Regions from separate parts of the Sanguibacter sp. Z6_81 genome, predicted to be linked through region 1. Evidence: predicted binding sites of a transcription regulator. Region 1 holds the regulator's gene; the other holds the start of a gene.
What was found. Region 1 encodes LexA, which represses DNA repair genes until DNA is damaged. Its sites were predicted from a motif close to TCGAACANNTGTTCGA; they were not measured.
Positions count from the first base shown of each region.

Region 2: ruvA (Holliday junction branch migration protein RuvA) is a predicted target of LexA. The motif match lies at 5,898-5,913, and genes of this name have one in related genera.

Region 1 covers NZ_JBXUFV010000003.1:467,121-474,162, reverse strand. Annotated here, with positions in the region: gene AC2AXK_RS10600 (HelD family protein) at 1-536, shown strand, start outside; gene serA (phosphoglycerate dehydrogenase) at 582-1,793, shown strand; gene AC2AXK_RS10590 (DUF5302 domain-containing protein) at 1,907-2,098, opposite strand; gene nrdR (transcriptional regulator NrdR) at 2,095-2,610, opposite strand; gene AC2AXK_RS10580 (LysM peptidoglycan-binding domain-containing protein) at 2,704-3,063, opposite strand; gene lexA (transcriptional repressor LexA) at 3,329-4,063, shown strand; gene AC2AXK_RS10570 (L-lactate dehydrogenase) at 4,167-5,174, opposite strand; gene AC2AXK_RS10565 (ATP-dependent DNA helicase) at 5,227-7,042, opposite strand, start outside.
Region 2 covers NZ_JBXUFV010000002.1:372,414-379,455, forward strand. Annotated here, with positions in the region: gene AC2AXK_RS06695 (adenine phosphoribosyltransferase) at 1-399, opposite strand, end outside; gene secF (protein translocase subunit SecF) at 396-1,541, opposite strand; gene secD (protein translocase subunit SecD) at 1,541-3,526, opposite strand; gene yajC (preprotein translocase subunit YajC) at 3,609-4,007, opposite strand; gene ruvB (Holliday junction branch migration DNA helicase RuvB) at 4,134-5,204, opposite strand; gene ruvA (Holliday junction branch migration protein RuvA) at 5,197-5,823, opposite strand; gene ruvC (crossover junction endodeoxyribonuclease RuvC) at 5,934-6,503, opposite strand; gene AC2AXK_RS06730 (YebC/PmpR family DNA-binding transcriptional regulator) at 6,542-7,042, opposite strand, start outside.

The DNA of each region.
Region 1 (7,042 bases):
TGCGGGACTCCTGGCGCCTGGCCGAGCTCACCGTCAACTACCGCACACCGCAGACCATCGCGTCCGCCGCTCGTGCGATGGCGCTCGAGGCGGGGCTCCCTGTCTCCCCCCTCACCTCGGCCCGCGAGGTGCCGGACGCGCTCGTCGTGCGGACCGTCCCCGCCGCCGAGGTCGTACCGGTGGCAACCCGCGAGGCCCAGGACGCCGTCGCGCGTCTGCACCGCGCGGGCCAGGGCGGGACGGTCGCCGTCATCGCACCCGCACCGCTCGTCGCGACGACGCGGGACTCCGTCGGCGCAGCCCTGGCGTCGGACGAGGCGTCCACAGCCATGGTCTCCGTCCTCAGCCCGAGAGAAGCAAAGGGCCTGGAGTTCGACGTGGTCGTCCTCGTCGAACCCGCGCAGGTGCTCGCTGGCCCCGGCGGCGCCTCAGACCTCTACGTCGCCATGACCCGCCCGACGCAGGCACTGCGCATCGTGCATGCCGAGCAGCTCCCCCCGGGCATGCGCGATCAGGGCACGCCGATGTCCGAGTGACAAGACCCGTTTGGCTGGCGGCGCAGGAGAGAGGAGCATGACTACGTGCTCAAAGCCCTGCTCCTGGAAAACGTCCACCCGCTCTCCGTCAAGATCCTCGCGGACCACGGCATCGATGTCGAGGTCCGGTCCGGAGCGCTTGACGAGGACGAGCTGATCGAAGCGCTCGCGGGCGTCCACATCCTCGGCATCCGCTCCAAGACCCAGGTGACCGAGCGGGTCATCGCCGCGTCGAGCGAGCTGTTGACGATCGGTGCATTCTGCATCGGGACCAACCAGATCGACCTGCGCGCCGCTGCGAGCCACGGGGTCGCCGTGTTCAACGCACCCTTCTCGAACACGCGGTCCGTCGTCGAGATCGCACTGGCCGAGATCATCTCCCTCACGCGTCGCCTCACGGAGCGGGACAAGGCCCTGCACGACGGCGTCTGGGACAAGTCCGCCGAGGGCTCCCACGAGGTGCGAGGTCGCACGCTGGGCATCGTCGGGTACGGGAACATCGGCACCCAGCTCTCCGTGCTCGCTGAGAACCTCGGCATGTCCGTGGTGTTCTTCGACACCTCTGAGAAGCTCGCGCTCGGCAACGCACGCCGGCTGGACACCCTCGAGGAGCTCCTCGCCGTCGCGGACATCGTCACGCTCCACGTCGACGGCCGAAGCGGCAACGCCGGCCTCTTCGGTGCCGCGCAGCTCCAGCAGATGAAGCGAGGGGCGGTCTTCCTCAACCTCTCCCGCGGCTTCGTCGTCGACACCGCCGCGCTCCGCGAGGCCATCGTCTCGGGCCACCTCGCGGGTGCCGCGATCGACGTGTTCCCGCACGAGCCGAAGAAGCGGGGTGACGCATTCGAGTCCGAGCTCCGCGGTCTGCCGAACGTCATCCTCACGCCGCACATCGGCGGTTCGACCCTTGAGGCGCAGGAAGCCATCGGGGTGTTCGTCGCGAACAAGATCCGTGACTACGTCCGCACCGGCACGACGACGCTCAGCGTGAACATGCCCAACCTCGCGCTGGAGAACTCCACCGGGGTCGCCCGCGTTGCCCACCTGCACCGCAACACCCCTGGCGTGCTGGCCGCGGTGAACAAGACGTTGGCCGAGCACGGCACGAACATCGAAGGCCAGCTGCTGGCTACCCGCGGGGAGATCGGCTACGTCGTCACGGACGTCGGGTCGACGCTCGAGGCAGCGGTGATCGAGGCGCTGCGGGGCATGGACCAGACGATCAAGCTCCGCGTCCTCACCGAGGCGCGCGCCTGACCTGCCCCGGACACGACGAAGGGCCCGAACCGTTGACCACGGTACGGGCCCTTCGTCGTCGCGGACGCGCAGTAACAGGAGGCACCGCCACGGCCTGTGACGGTGAGCGGGACTCAGCCCGACTTGCGTCGGAACGTGCGCTGCACGGGTCCGGTGGTCTCAGAGGAGTGCACCGACCCGGTGTTCGACGATCCCTCGCTCGTTCTGTGGCGCGCTGCGTTCTTGCGCTCCAGCGCCTCCTTGAACTTCGCCTTCGTGTCCGCGCTGACCGCCGCGGTGTCCTTGTCCTCGCTGTCGTGCGTCATGAGGCCTCCTCTTCGTCGTCGTGCCGGTCGCTGCCTGGGCCGTCGTTGTCCGCCGCTGCGGCCTGCTCGTGCTCAGCACGGAGCAGGTTGATCGCTGCCTCGAAGTCCTCGAGGGAATCAAACCCCTGGTACACGCTCGCGAAGCGCAGATACGCGACCTCGTCGAGCTCGCGCAGCGGGCCGAGGATCGTCAGGCCGATCTCGTAGGCGTCGAGCTCGGCGCTTCCCGTCGCGCGGACCGACTCCTCGACGCGTTGTGCGAGCAGCGCGAGGTCATCCTCGCTCACCGGCCTCCCCTGGCACGCCTTCCGTACACCGTTGACAACCTTCTCGCGGCTGAACGGCTCGGTGACTCCGGATCGCTTGACGACGGAGAGGCTCGCGGTCTCCAGGGTGGTGAACCGTCGGCTGCACTCAGGGCACTGGCGACGTCGCCGGATCGAGGCGCCGTCGTCGGAGGTGCGGGAGTCGACCACACGAGAGTCCGGGTGACGGCAGAACGGGCAGTGCACGGGCGCCTCCTGAGCATCGACTGCGAGCGTCGATCGACCCGCTGTCCGGTGCCACCCTACGCGGGACCCGGCCGCCCGCGCACGTGCTTACCCTCAGCGCACGGGCAGGAGGATCTGCTCGCCCACCTGCAAGGCAGCGCTGCTGCGCCCGTTGAGGGTGATGATGTCGGCGACGACATCACGCACGTCCTCCCCCGGCAGCGCGACCGAGGAGGCGAGTGCCCACACCGTCTCGCCCTGGGCGATCGTGTACGGCACCACCTCGACGGGATCCCCCGGTCCGCCTGCGAGCGCGCGCCCGCCGAGGAGCACGCCCCCGAGCACGAGCATCACCGCGAGCATCCACAGGACGACACGTCCGCGGCGCGTGAGGACGAGGTCGGGTTCCCGGATCGTGCGGGCGCTCGTCGGACGGGCCGCCAGGGCCCCGGTTGCGCTCGTGCTGTGCGCCATGATCGCTCCTTCCAGTTCGCGGGTCGGCGTCAGCCGGACCCCGCGATCGAACACATGTTCGTAGAACAAGTGTACGAACGACGCCCCAGATGGCAAGGGGTCGGGCCCAACACGCTCGAACATGTGTTTGAAACGTGGGCGGCACAGCCCTAGGCTGAGGCAGAACCGTCGAGACGCACTCGACCACGACCCACTGACACCGGGCGCGGACAGGGTGGCCACCAGGCGCGCGACGGGCGCGGACGACGACCGGAGGACCCTCGTGGTGACGAACATCAGCAAGGCCGCTGCGCAGAGCGTCGCTCCCGGCCAGGGAGCTGCGTCGAGCGAGCCGGCCGACGGACTCAGTGCGCGCCAGCGGCGGGTGCTCGAGACGATCCGGTCGTCGCTCGACGCCCGCGGCTATGCCCCGAGCATGCGGGAGATCGGTGACGCCGTCGGCCTCAACAGTCCCTCGAGCGTCAAGCACCAGCTCACGGCACTTGAACGCAAGGGATACCTGCGACGCGACCCCAACCGCCCACGGGCGATGGAGCTCGTCCTTCCCGCAGGCGACGACCCGGCCGCCCGGCAGCAGGAGAGCTGGGAGGAGGGCGGGAGCGAGGGCGAGCTCGATGCCCGTCCCGCTGCCACGTACGTCCCCCTCGTCGGCCGGATCGCCGCCGGTGGCCCGGTGCTCGCCGAGCAGGTCGTCGAGGACGTGTTCGCACTCCCCCGACAGCTCGTCGGCGACGGTGACCTCTTCCTCCTGCGGGTCAGCGGGGAGTCGATGATCGACGCGGCCATCTGTGACGGGGACTGGGTGGTCGTGCGACGTCAGCCGGTCGCGGAGAACGGACAGATCGTCGCTGCGATGATCGACGGCGAGGCGACGGTCAAGACGTTCAAGCGCAGCGACGGCCATGTGTGGCTCATGCCGCACAACCCGGCGTTCAGTCCGATCCCCGGAGACGAGTCGACGATCCTCGGCCGCGTCGTCTCGGTCCTTCGCAGCCTCTGACCGCCCCAGCCCACGACGCGCATCGCGCGCAGCCAGAACGCACACCGCCCCGCGACCCCTTCCGGGGCCGCGGGGCGGTGTGCGTACGCGCGCGCGTGGTGGGTCAGAACCCGAACCGTCGAGCGACCTGCGTGAGCGCGGCGGCCGAGCGCTGCAGGCCCCGGATCTCGGTCGGGGACAGCGGCACGGCGAGTCGTTCCGTACAGCCTGCGCGTCCCACGACGGACGGCACGGACAGGCAGATGTCGCTGATGCCGTAGTAGTCGTCCAGCAGGGTCGAGACGGGCAGGATCCGATGCTCGTCCTGGAGGATCGCCTCGATGATCCGCGAGCCCGCGAGGGCCACCGCATAGTTCGTCGCGCCCTTGCCCTCGATGATCCGGTAGGCCGAGTGCACCACCTCGTGGGCGATGGACTCGCGCACCTCCTGGGTGAGCGGCCCGCCCCCGCCGACACCGTTCCAGTCGAGGAGCGGAACCCCGCCGATGGATGCAGAGCTCCACAGCGGGATCTCGCTGTCGCCGTGCTCCCCGGCCATGTACGCGTGGACGTTCTGCACGGCCACCCCGCAGTGCGCGGCCACGAGGTAGCGCAACCGGGAGGAGTCGAGCACCGTGCCCGAGCCGAAGAGCTGGGTCGGGGGGAGCCCGGAGATCTTCAGCGCCGCGTACGTGACGATGTCCACCGGGTTGGTGACCATGACGTAGATGGCGTCCGGAGCGACCGCCTGCAGCTGCGGGAGGATCTTCGACACGAGGCCGATCGTGGCCTCGGCGAGGTCGATCCGGGTCTGGCCCGGCTTCTGCTTGGCGCCAGCCGTCACCATGATGACGTCCGCGCCCTCGCAGACCGAGATGTCGTCAGAGCCGAGCACCTCGGCCATCGGCATGAACTGGATGCCGTGCGCGAGGTCGAGCGCTTCGGCCTCGACCTTCGCCTTGTTGATGTCATAGAGCGCGACGGTTCGCGCGGAGCCCCGCATGAGAGCGGCGTAGGCCATCGTCGAACCGACCGCGCCAGCCCCCACGACCGCCACCTTCGTCGTCTTGCGACGGGCCGAGGCGGGTATCGGGCCGGTCTCGCCGATCTCGGGCGATTCTTCGTCGGTCATTCTTCCTCCACGCGGTCCTGGTCACTGGGGCGGGCCGGAGAGACCCTTCACGTCAGGGTAGGCCAGCGAGTCGGCTCAGCGCCGCTTCGGCGACCGCCCGGTCGGTGGTCCGCCAGAAGTCAGGAAGGGTCCGGACGAGGAACGGCCCGTACCGGGCGGTCGCGAGGCGCGGGTCGAGGACCGCGACGACTCCCCGGTCCGACGTCGTCCGCACGAGCCGGCCAGCCCCTTGTGCGAGCAGCAACGCCGCATGGGAGGCCGAGACCTGCATGAAGCCGTTGCCGCCGTGCGACTCGACGTAGCGTGCGCGGGCGGCCTTGACGGGGTCGTCCGGACGGGGGAAAGGGATCCTGTCGATGAGGACGAGCTGGCAGGCGGAACCGGGCACGTCGACGCCCTGCCACAAGGAGAGCGTGCCGAACAAGCAGGTGGCGTCGTCCTCGGCGAACTGCCGGACGAGGGTCGGGAGCTGGTCGTCCCCCTGGCACAGGATCGGCACGTCAAGACGCTCGCGGAGCAGCTCGGCAGCGCGCTCCGCGGCCCGCCGCGACGAGAAGAGACCGAGCGTGCGCCCCCCTGCCGCGGTGATGAGGGCAGCCATCTCGTCGATCTGAGCATCGGTCGTGGCCTGCTGGCCCGGCACCGGGAGCTTGCTCGCGATGTAGAGGATGCCCTGCCGCGGGTAGTCGAACGGGCTCCCGACGTCCGTTCCCCGCCAGCGTGGCGCGGGCGCAGCGCTGGCCTCACCCGGCACGGCGGACGACGGCTCGAGGCCCACCGAACGGGCGATGGGGTCGAAGGAGTCCCCCAGCGCGAGCGTCGCGGACGTGAGCACTCCGACCTTCTCGTCCCACAGGCCGGTGCGCATGAGGCCGGACACGCCCAGCGGTGCCGCATGGAGCTTGGACATGCCCGCACCGAACCCGCCTTCGCCCGCGCGCGAGCACCACAGCACGTCGAACTCCGAGGACTCGCCCGTCATCCGCTCCGCGATCTCGAAGACGACGAGCATGCTCGAGGACGCCATCTTCAGACCGCTGCTCGCAGCTCCACCGTCCCCGCTCGTGGGCGTGTCGGGCTTGAGCTCGCTCATGACCGCGCGCGCCGCATCGCGCACCGCCGCGACCGCGGCGCGCGCCGCTTCCGGGAGGCCGTCAGGGAAGCGCTCTGCCGGGAGGGAGGCGAGGACCGCGCCGAGCTGGGCGGACGCGGCGTCCAGGTCGGTGGTGAGGACACCGCCGTGGCGCCGCGCCTGCCGCGCAGCATGCTCGACGGAGGCGACCGACAGCTCGACGGTCGCGGCTGCCGTGACACGGTCGGGGAGCTCGTGCGCCTCGTCGACGACGAGGACGGCGTGCTCGGGCAGGACGTTGGGCGACCCGGTGGCAGCGATACCGAGCATGGCGTGGTTCGTCACGACGACGTCCGCCTCACGAGCGAGACCTCGTGCCCTCTCGGGGAAGCACTCGGTGATGAGCGGGCACCGCTGCCCGAGGCACTCGAGGGAGTTCACGGAGACCTGCCGCCAGGCCCGGTCCGAGACGCCGGGCGTCAGGTCGTCGCGGTCACCCGTCTCCGACTCCTCCGCCCACTCGCGCAGCCGGAGGATCTGCTGCACGAGCCCGGCACTGCTCTGCTCCTGTCGCGACGGGGACGCGCCCGGTGGAGCGTCGAACGGGTCCGGGGGGCCGTCCGTGCGGGGCATGTCGAACAAGGTGCCCGCGTCGTCGGCCGGGTACCCGCCGGCGATCTTGTGGCGGCAGGCGTAGTTGTGCCATCCCTTGAGCAGTGCGAGCCGGGGACGCCGCGGCAGGTGCGGGGCGAGCGTGTCGGCGACGAGCGGCAGGTCCCGCGTCATGATCTGACGC
Region 2 (7,042 bases), on a different contig from region 1:
GGTCGCCAGCACGTCGTCCACGAGGAGCACCCGCGACCCGGGCGCGACGGTCCGTTCCCTGATCTCGAGGGTCGCCTGCCCGTACTCGAGGTCGTAGGAGTGGCTGTGCACCGGAGGCGGCAGCTTCCCGGACTTGCGCACCGGGACGAACCCGAGACCGAGGCGTGCAGCGAGAGCGGAGCCGAGGATGAATCCTCGTGCTTCCGTCCCTGCGATCAGCTGGACCTCCGGGGGTGTCATCTCGACGAAGGCGTCCACCGTGGCGCGGAACGCGTCGGCGTCGACGAGCAGTCCGGTGATGTCCTTGAACAGGATTCCCGGCGTCGGGTAGTCAGGGACGTCGCGGACGTACGAGGCCAGGTCCGCGACGGGACGCGGGCTGCCCGTGGCGGGGCTCACCGATGGCCCTTGCGCTTGCGCGGCTGGGCGCGATGGCCCTGGTGCCCGCCCGGCTGCAGCTGCCCTGTGTACCGGATCCCCGCGCCGGCGGGCTCGAGCCCGTCCACGTCGTCCGGGGTTCCGCCGGCGGACGGGGAACCACCGCCGGCCGGGGCTGCGCCGACCGCTGGACGACGGGCTGCGAGCACCTTGGCCGTGTGGTCGCGCACAGCAGGTTCGCGCTCGCGCAGCGTGACCTCGAGCGGGGTCGCGAGGAAGATCGACGAGTACGTCCCGACAGCCATACCCACGAACAGCGCGAGGGCGATGTCACGCAATGTGCCCGCCCCGAGCACGAACGCCCCGATGAAGAGGATGGCAGCGACGGGCAGGAGTGCGACGACCGACGTGTTGATCGACCGGACGAGCGTCTGGTTGACCGCGAGGTTGGCCTTCTCCGCGTAGGTGCTGCGCGACTGGACCTCGAGCCCTTCGGTGTTCTCGCGCACCTTGTCGAAGACGACGACGGTGTCGTAGATCGAGTACCCGAGGATCGTGAGGAAGCCGATCACCGTTGCCGGGGTCACCTCCCAGCCGATGAGTGCGTACACGCCCGCCGTGATGATGAGGTCGTGGAACAGCGCGATCATCGCCGCGAGTGCCATCCGCCACGCACGGAAGTAGAGCGTCATGACCCCCGCGACGAGGACGAGGAACACGACGAGGCCTGTGAGCGCCTTCTTCGAGACGTCGTCGCCCCACGTCGGTCCGACCATGGAGCTCGAGACCTGCGTCTCCGGGACGTCGTAGGCCTCAGCGAGAGCGGCACGGACGGCCGCGGTCTCGTCGGCGTCGAGCTCGGCGGTCTGCACCCGCAGGGACGAGGATCCCACGGTGGAGATCCGCGGGACCTCGGTGTCGTCGACCGTGGCGACCGCCTCCGCCGCAGGCTCCTGGCTCGTGGAGGAGACGCCGTCCACGGTGAACTCCGAGCCGCCCCGGAAGTCGATCCCGAGGTTGAAGCCCCGCGTGAGGAGGATGAGGAGGCTCGCGACGACGAGCACGCCGGAGACGATGTAGAACTTCCGGCGCTGGCCCACGATGTCGTAGGACGTGCGGCCGGTGTAGAGGTTGTTGCCCCACTGGGCGAATCCCACGGCCATCAGAGGTCCCCGTCCTTGCGCTCGTCCGCGTCGTCGACTGCTGGTTGCTCGCCCGATCCCTGCTCGGCGGCGAGGCTCTGCTCCTCGCGCAGGCGCGCGGCACGTCGCTCGGCGATGGTCATCTGCCGTCCATCGCTGCTCGCCGGCCCCCCGGACGTGACGAGCACCTTCGGCTCAGCCGCGGTGGTGGGTACCTTGGTGGCGTCCTTCGACAGGGCGCTGCTCGCCACCCGGCCCCGGCCCGCGTAGCGCAACCCGGGCACACCGAGCCGGCGCGGGTCCAGCCCGGAGGCCGGGTGTCCGTTGCTGAAGAACTTCGTCTTCGCGAGGAGCTTCATCAGGGGGTGCGTGAAGAGGAACACGACGAGGATGTCGATGAGCGTCGTGAGGCCGAGGGTGAACGCGAACCCGCGGACCCCGCCGACGGCGAGGAAGTACAGCACGACCGCCGCGAGGAAGTTCACCGCGTCGGACGCGAGGATGGTTCGGCGCGCACGTTCCCAGCCGACGTCGACGGCAGACGCCAGCGACCGACCGTCCCGCAGCTCGTCGCGGATGCGTTCGAAGTAGACGATGAACGAGTCGGCGGTGATGCCGATGGCCACGATGAGCCCGGCGACGCCGGGCAACGACAGCCGGTACCCCTGTGTCCAGGACAGCACCGTGATGAGTCCGTAGGTGATGAGTCCGGCGACGAGCAGCGACGCGACGGTCACGAGACCGAGCGCGCGGTACTGGAAGAGCGAGTACACGACGACGAGGAGCAGGCCGATGACGCCGGCGATGAGGCCCTTCTCGAGCTGCTCGCTACCGAGCGTCGCCGAGATCTGGGCCTCGCTCTGCACCTCGAAGGTCAGCGGGAGCGCGCCGAAGTTCAGCTGGTTGGCGAGCTGGGTGGCGCTCTCCCGGTCGAAGGACCCCGTGATCTCGGCCCTGCCGTCGGAGATCACCACGCTGGAGTTGGGCGCGGAGATGACGAGGTTGTCGAGCACCATGGCGAACATGCCAGGGGCGGACGTGGGGGCCGCCGGGTTCCACATGTCGCTGCTCGGCAGGGTCGCCAGACGCGCGGTGGTCTCCGCGAACTTCTTGGTGCCCTCGGAGTTGAACTCGATGTTCACGGCCCACTCGTTGAGCGTCGCGCCCTGCTGGTTCGTCCGCAGGCCCGAGCTCGCGCTGGCGATCTCGGTGCCCGCGATCTCCATCGGGCCGAGGATGTACTTGGCCGAGCCGTCGACGGCGCACACGACCACCGGCTTGCTCGGGCTCGAGTCCCCACCGCCGACGAGGTTCTCGGGAGCCGTGCAGTCGAGGGCGTCGAACTCCGCGAGGAGCTCGGGGGTGACCTGAGCGATGTCGCTCGGGTTCGTCACCGCGGGCTCCGGAGTGGCGAACGGGTCGACCGTGGTCTCCTCCGACGGCTCCGCGGTGGGGTCCGCGCCCGCCGCGGTCTCGTCGGTCGGCACCGCGTCGTCGCCCGCGGCGACGTCCGGTGCCGGGTCGGTCACGCCGTCGCCGGCTGCCTCACCCTCCGTGGCCGCGTCGTCCGCACCCTCAGGGGTCTCCACGGCGGCGGGTCCGCCGAAGTACAGCACCGGGCGGAACTGCATCTGCGCAGACTCCCGCACGAGGTCGAGCGTCTCCTCGGACGGCGTCCCGGGGAGGGCGACGACGATGTTGCTGCCGCCCTGGCTCGTGATCTCCGCCTCGGCGACACCCGACGAGTCCACCCGCTGGCGGATGATCGCGATCGCCTGGTTGACGTCCTCGGTCGTCACCTCCTCGTTGTTCTCGGTGACGGGACGCAGGATGATCTGCGTGCCGCCCTCGAGGTCGAGCGCGAGCTTCGGGGCCCAGGACGCCTTCGTCTCCGGGTTGCTGATGAAGGTCCCGGCGAAGATCGACCCGAAGAGGGCGAGGAGGATGAGCGCGAGTCCGATGAGCGGGCGGCTCGGTCGGGACTTCTTGCGGCTGGTGGTGGCCAACGGAGTGTCTTCTCTCATGCGCGCCGGCAGACACGGTTGCGTCTGCCTGTGGGGCGTCGGACGGGACGAGCGTCCCGGTGGTCTACGAGGCGGCGTCGTCCCGCTTCGGCTTCTCGATGAGCCCCGAGATGTCGTCCGGGACGTTGAACGCCTGCTTGTTCTCGATGTCGACCTTCGCGGGCGTGGCAGCGTCGCCCTCCGCGGTGGATGTGGCATCGATATCCGTCGATGGTGCGTCGACCTGCTTCGCGATCGCGGCGCGGAGCCAGCGGGAGGTGTTCCCCGGGGTCGTCTCGAGCGTGATCTCGTCGTCGGCGACAGCGACCACCGTCCCGAGGTAGCCCGAGGCGGTCATGACGTTGTCACCGGGCTTGAGGTTGTCACGGAACGACAGCGCGGCCTGCTGCTTCTTGCGGGAGCTGCGCGACATGAGGAACATGGCGCCGACAGCGATGACGAGGATGAGGATCATGGGGTCCATGACGGGGAATCACGTCCTGTTCTGCTCAGGGGAACTCATGGAGTCTAGGCGCAGGCACGCCCAAGACACTAACGCCCCAGGTACCCCAAAAGTGCCCGCCCGTGCCCACCGGTCCGGGGCGGGCCGTCACGAGAACAGCATCGGGTCCGAGGCGGGCGGGACGAGTCCGAGGTGCTGCCAGGCCGCCGGGGTCGCGACGCGGCCGCGGGGCGTGCGTCCGACGAGCCCTTCGCGGACGAGGTAGGGCTCGGCCACGGTCTCCACCGTCTCCGGTTCCTCGCCCACGGTCACGGCGAGGGTCGTCAGGCCGACGGGGCCACCTCCGAACCGGGTGCACAGCGCTGTGAGGACCGCGCGGTCCAAGCGGTCGAGACCGAGCGAGTCGACCTCGTAGACGTCGAGGGCCGCATGAGCAGCGCGGAGGTCGAGCGAGCCGTCGCCCCGGACCTGCGCCCAGTCGCGCACGCGTCGGAGCAGCCGGTTCGCGATCCGTGGCGTGCCCCGCGATCGCGAGGCGATCTCGCTCGCGGCCTCGGCCTGGAGCGGCGCGCCGAGGAGCCCGGCCGAGCGGGTGAGCACCCGCTCGAGCTCCTCGGCCGAGTAGAAGTCGAGGTGCCCGGTGAACCCGAAGCGGTCACGCAGCGGCGCGGGCAGCAGCCCGGCGCGCGTCGTCGCGCCCACCACGGTGAAGCGCGGGAGGCTCAGCGGTATCGCGCTGGCGCCGGCCCCCTTGCCGACGACGACGTCCACGCGGAAGTCCTCCATAGCGACATAGAGGAGCTCTTCCGCGGGCCGGGCAAGCCGGTGGATCTCGTCGATGAAGAGCACCTCGCCCTCGTCGAGCGACGACAGGACGGCGGCAAGGTCCCCGGCGTGCTGGATCGCGGGGCCGGAGGTGACGCGCAGCGACGCGCCGAGCTCGGCCGCGATGATCATCGCGAGGGTCGTCTTGCCCAGCCCCGGCGGTCCGGAGAGCAGGACGTGGTCGGGCGCGGCGCCGCGCCCGAGCGCAGCCTGCAGCACGAGGGAGAGCTGGTCACGCACGACGCATTGTCCGACGAACTCGTCGAGGGTGCGTGGACGGAGCGCGGCCTCGGCTGCACGCTCGAGCTCGTCCGCCCCCGCGCCGGTCGTGCGTGCGGGCGTGAGGTCGAGGCCGAGGGCGTCGAGCTGGGCGTCGACGTCCGCGTCATCCACGGGAGCCGCCCAGCACCTTGAGGGCGGAGCGCAGCACCGTGGGCACCTCGGCCGCAGCCACCTCGGTGCTCCCGGCGTCCGAGAGCACGACGGCGATCGCGTCCTGTGCCACCTTTGCGGACCAGCCCAGGCCGACGAGCGCCTCGACCACCTGCTCGGTGTGGTCCCCTGCAGGCGCCGCACCTGCGTGGCCGTGTGCCGCCCCGGCGTCGCCGGCAGGTGCACCGAGCTTCCCGCCGAGCTCGAGGATGAGTCGCTGCGCACCCTTCTGCCCGATGCCGGGGACGCGCGTGAGGGCTTTGACGTCCTCCGCGGCCACCGCGCGCCTCAGGGCGTCGGGGGTGAGCACGGCGAGCAGGGCGAGGGCGAGCCGCGGGCCGACCCCGCTGACGGTCTGCGTCGTCTCGAAGATCGACCGCTCGTCGTCGTCGGCGAACCCGAACAGCGTGAGGGAGTCCTCCCGCACGACGAGGCTCGTGGCGAGCGTCACCGGGTTCCCGGTGCGCAGACCCGCGAGGGTGGCCGGGGTCGCATGCACGAGGTAGCCGATTCCGTTCACCTGGACGACCGCACTGTCCAGACGCACGGACTGCACGGTTCCGCTGAGTGACGAGATCACGCTGGTTCCACCTCTGACTCCATCGAGCGACGCGGTCGCGTCCCACCGGTACCGGCCCCGCAGGTGCGGAGCGTGCGAACACGTGTACTAATCGCTCACCGTACCAACCCTCAGCGGGTGCCCTTCGCCCGACGCGCCGCCTGCTCCGCGGACGCCCAGGCGCGCTGCGCAGGCGTGAGCTCGGACCGCTCGACGGAGTCGAGCAGGGCCGCGGGCCTCCACAGCTGGCAGATCGCCAGCGCCAGGGCGTCGGCGGCATCCGCCGGCCGAGGGATCTCGGCGAGCCCGAGGATGCTCGCGACCATCCGTTGCACCTGGGCCTTCTCGGCCCGCCCGTTGCCGCTCACGGCGGCCTTGACCTCGCTCGGGGTGTGCATCGCGACGGGTATCCCACGCCGCGCGGCCGCGAGCATCGTCAGCCCGGCCACCTGGGCCGTGCCCATGACGGTGGAGACGTTGTGCTGGGCGAACACCCGCTCCACCGCAACGACGTCCGGGCGGTGGCGGTCCAACCAGGCCTCGACGACCTCGGCGATCGTGAGCAGCCGGCGATCGACGGACAGGTCCGGCGACGACGTCGCGACCCCGACGGCGACGAGCGCCGCCCGGCGCCCGGGCACGGAGTCGACGACGCCGATCCCGCACCGGGTGAGACCGGGGTCCACGCCAAGTACCCGCACTCCCCCGCCCTCCGGTCGTGCCCGTCGAACCGGACCGTTCAGTCGTTCTCGAGCTCGGCCATGACCTCGTCCGACGCGTCGAAGTTCGAGTAGACGTTCTGCACGTCGTCCGAGTCCTCGAGCGCATCGATGAGTCGGAGAACCTTGCGTGCTCCGTCGGCGTCCACCTCGACCTGCATCGACGGGTGGAACACGACGTCAGCGGAGTCGTACTCGATGCCCGCTTCCTGCAGGGAGGTCCGCACGGCCACGAGGTCCGAGGGCTCCGAGAGGACCTCGAACGACTCTCCGAAGTCGTTGACCTCCTCGCCACCGGCCTCGAGCACCGCTTCCATCACCGCATCCTCGTCGGTGCCCTCCTTGGGCACGATGACGACGCCCTTGCGGGAGAACAGGTACGCGACCGAGCCCGGGTCGGCCATCTGGCCACCGTTGCGGGAGAACGCCGTGCGCACCTCAGCAGCTGCGCGGTTGCGGTTGTCGGTCAGGCACTCGACGAGCAGGGCGATGCCGCCGGACGCATACCCCTCGTAGAGGAT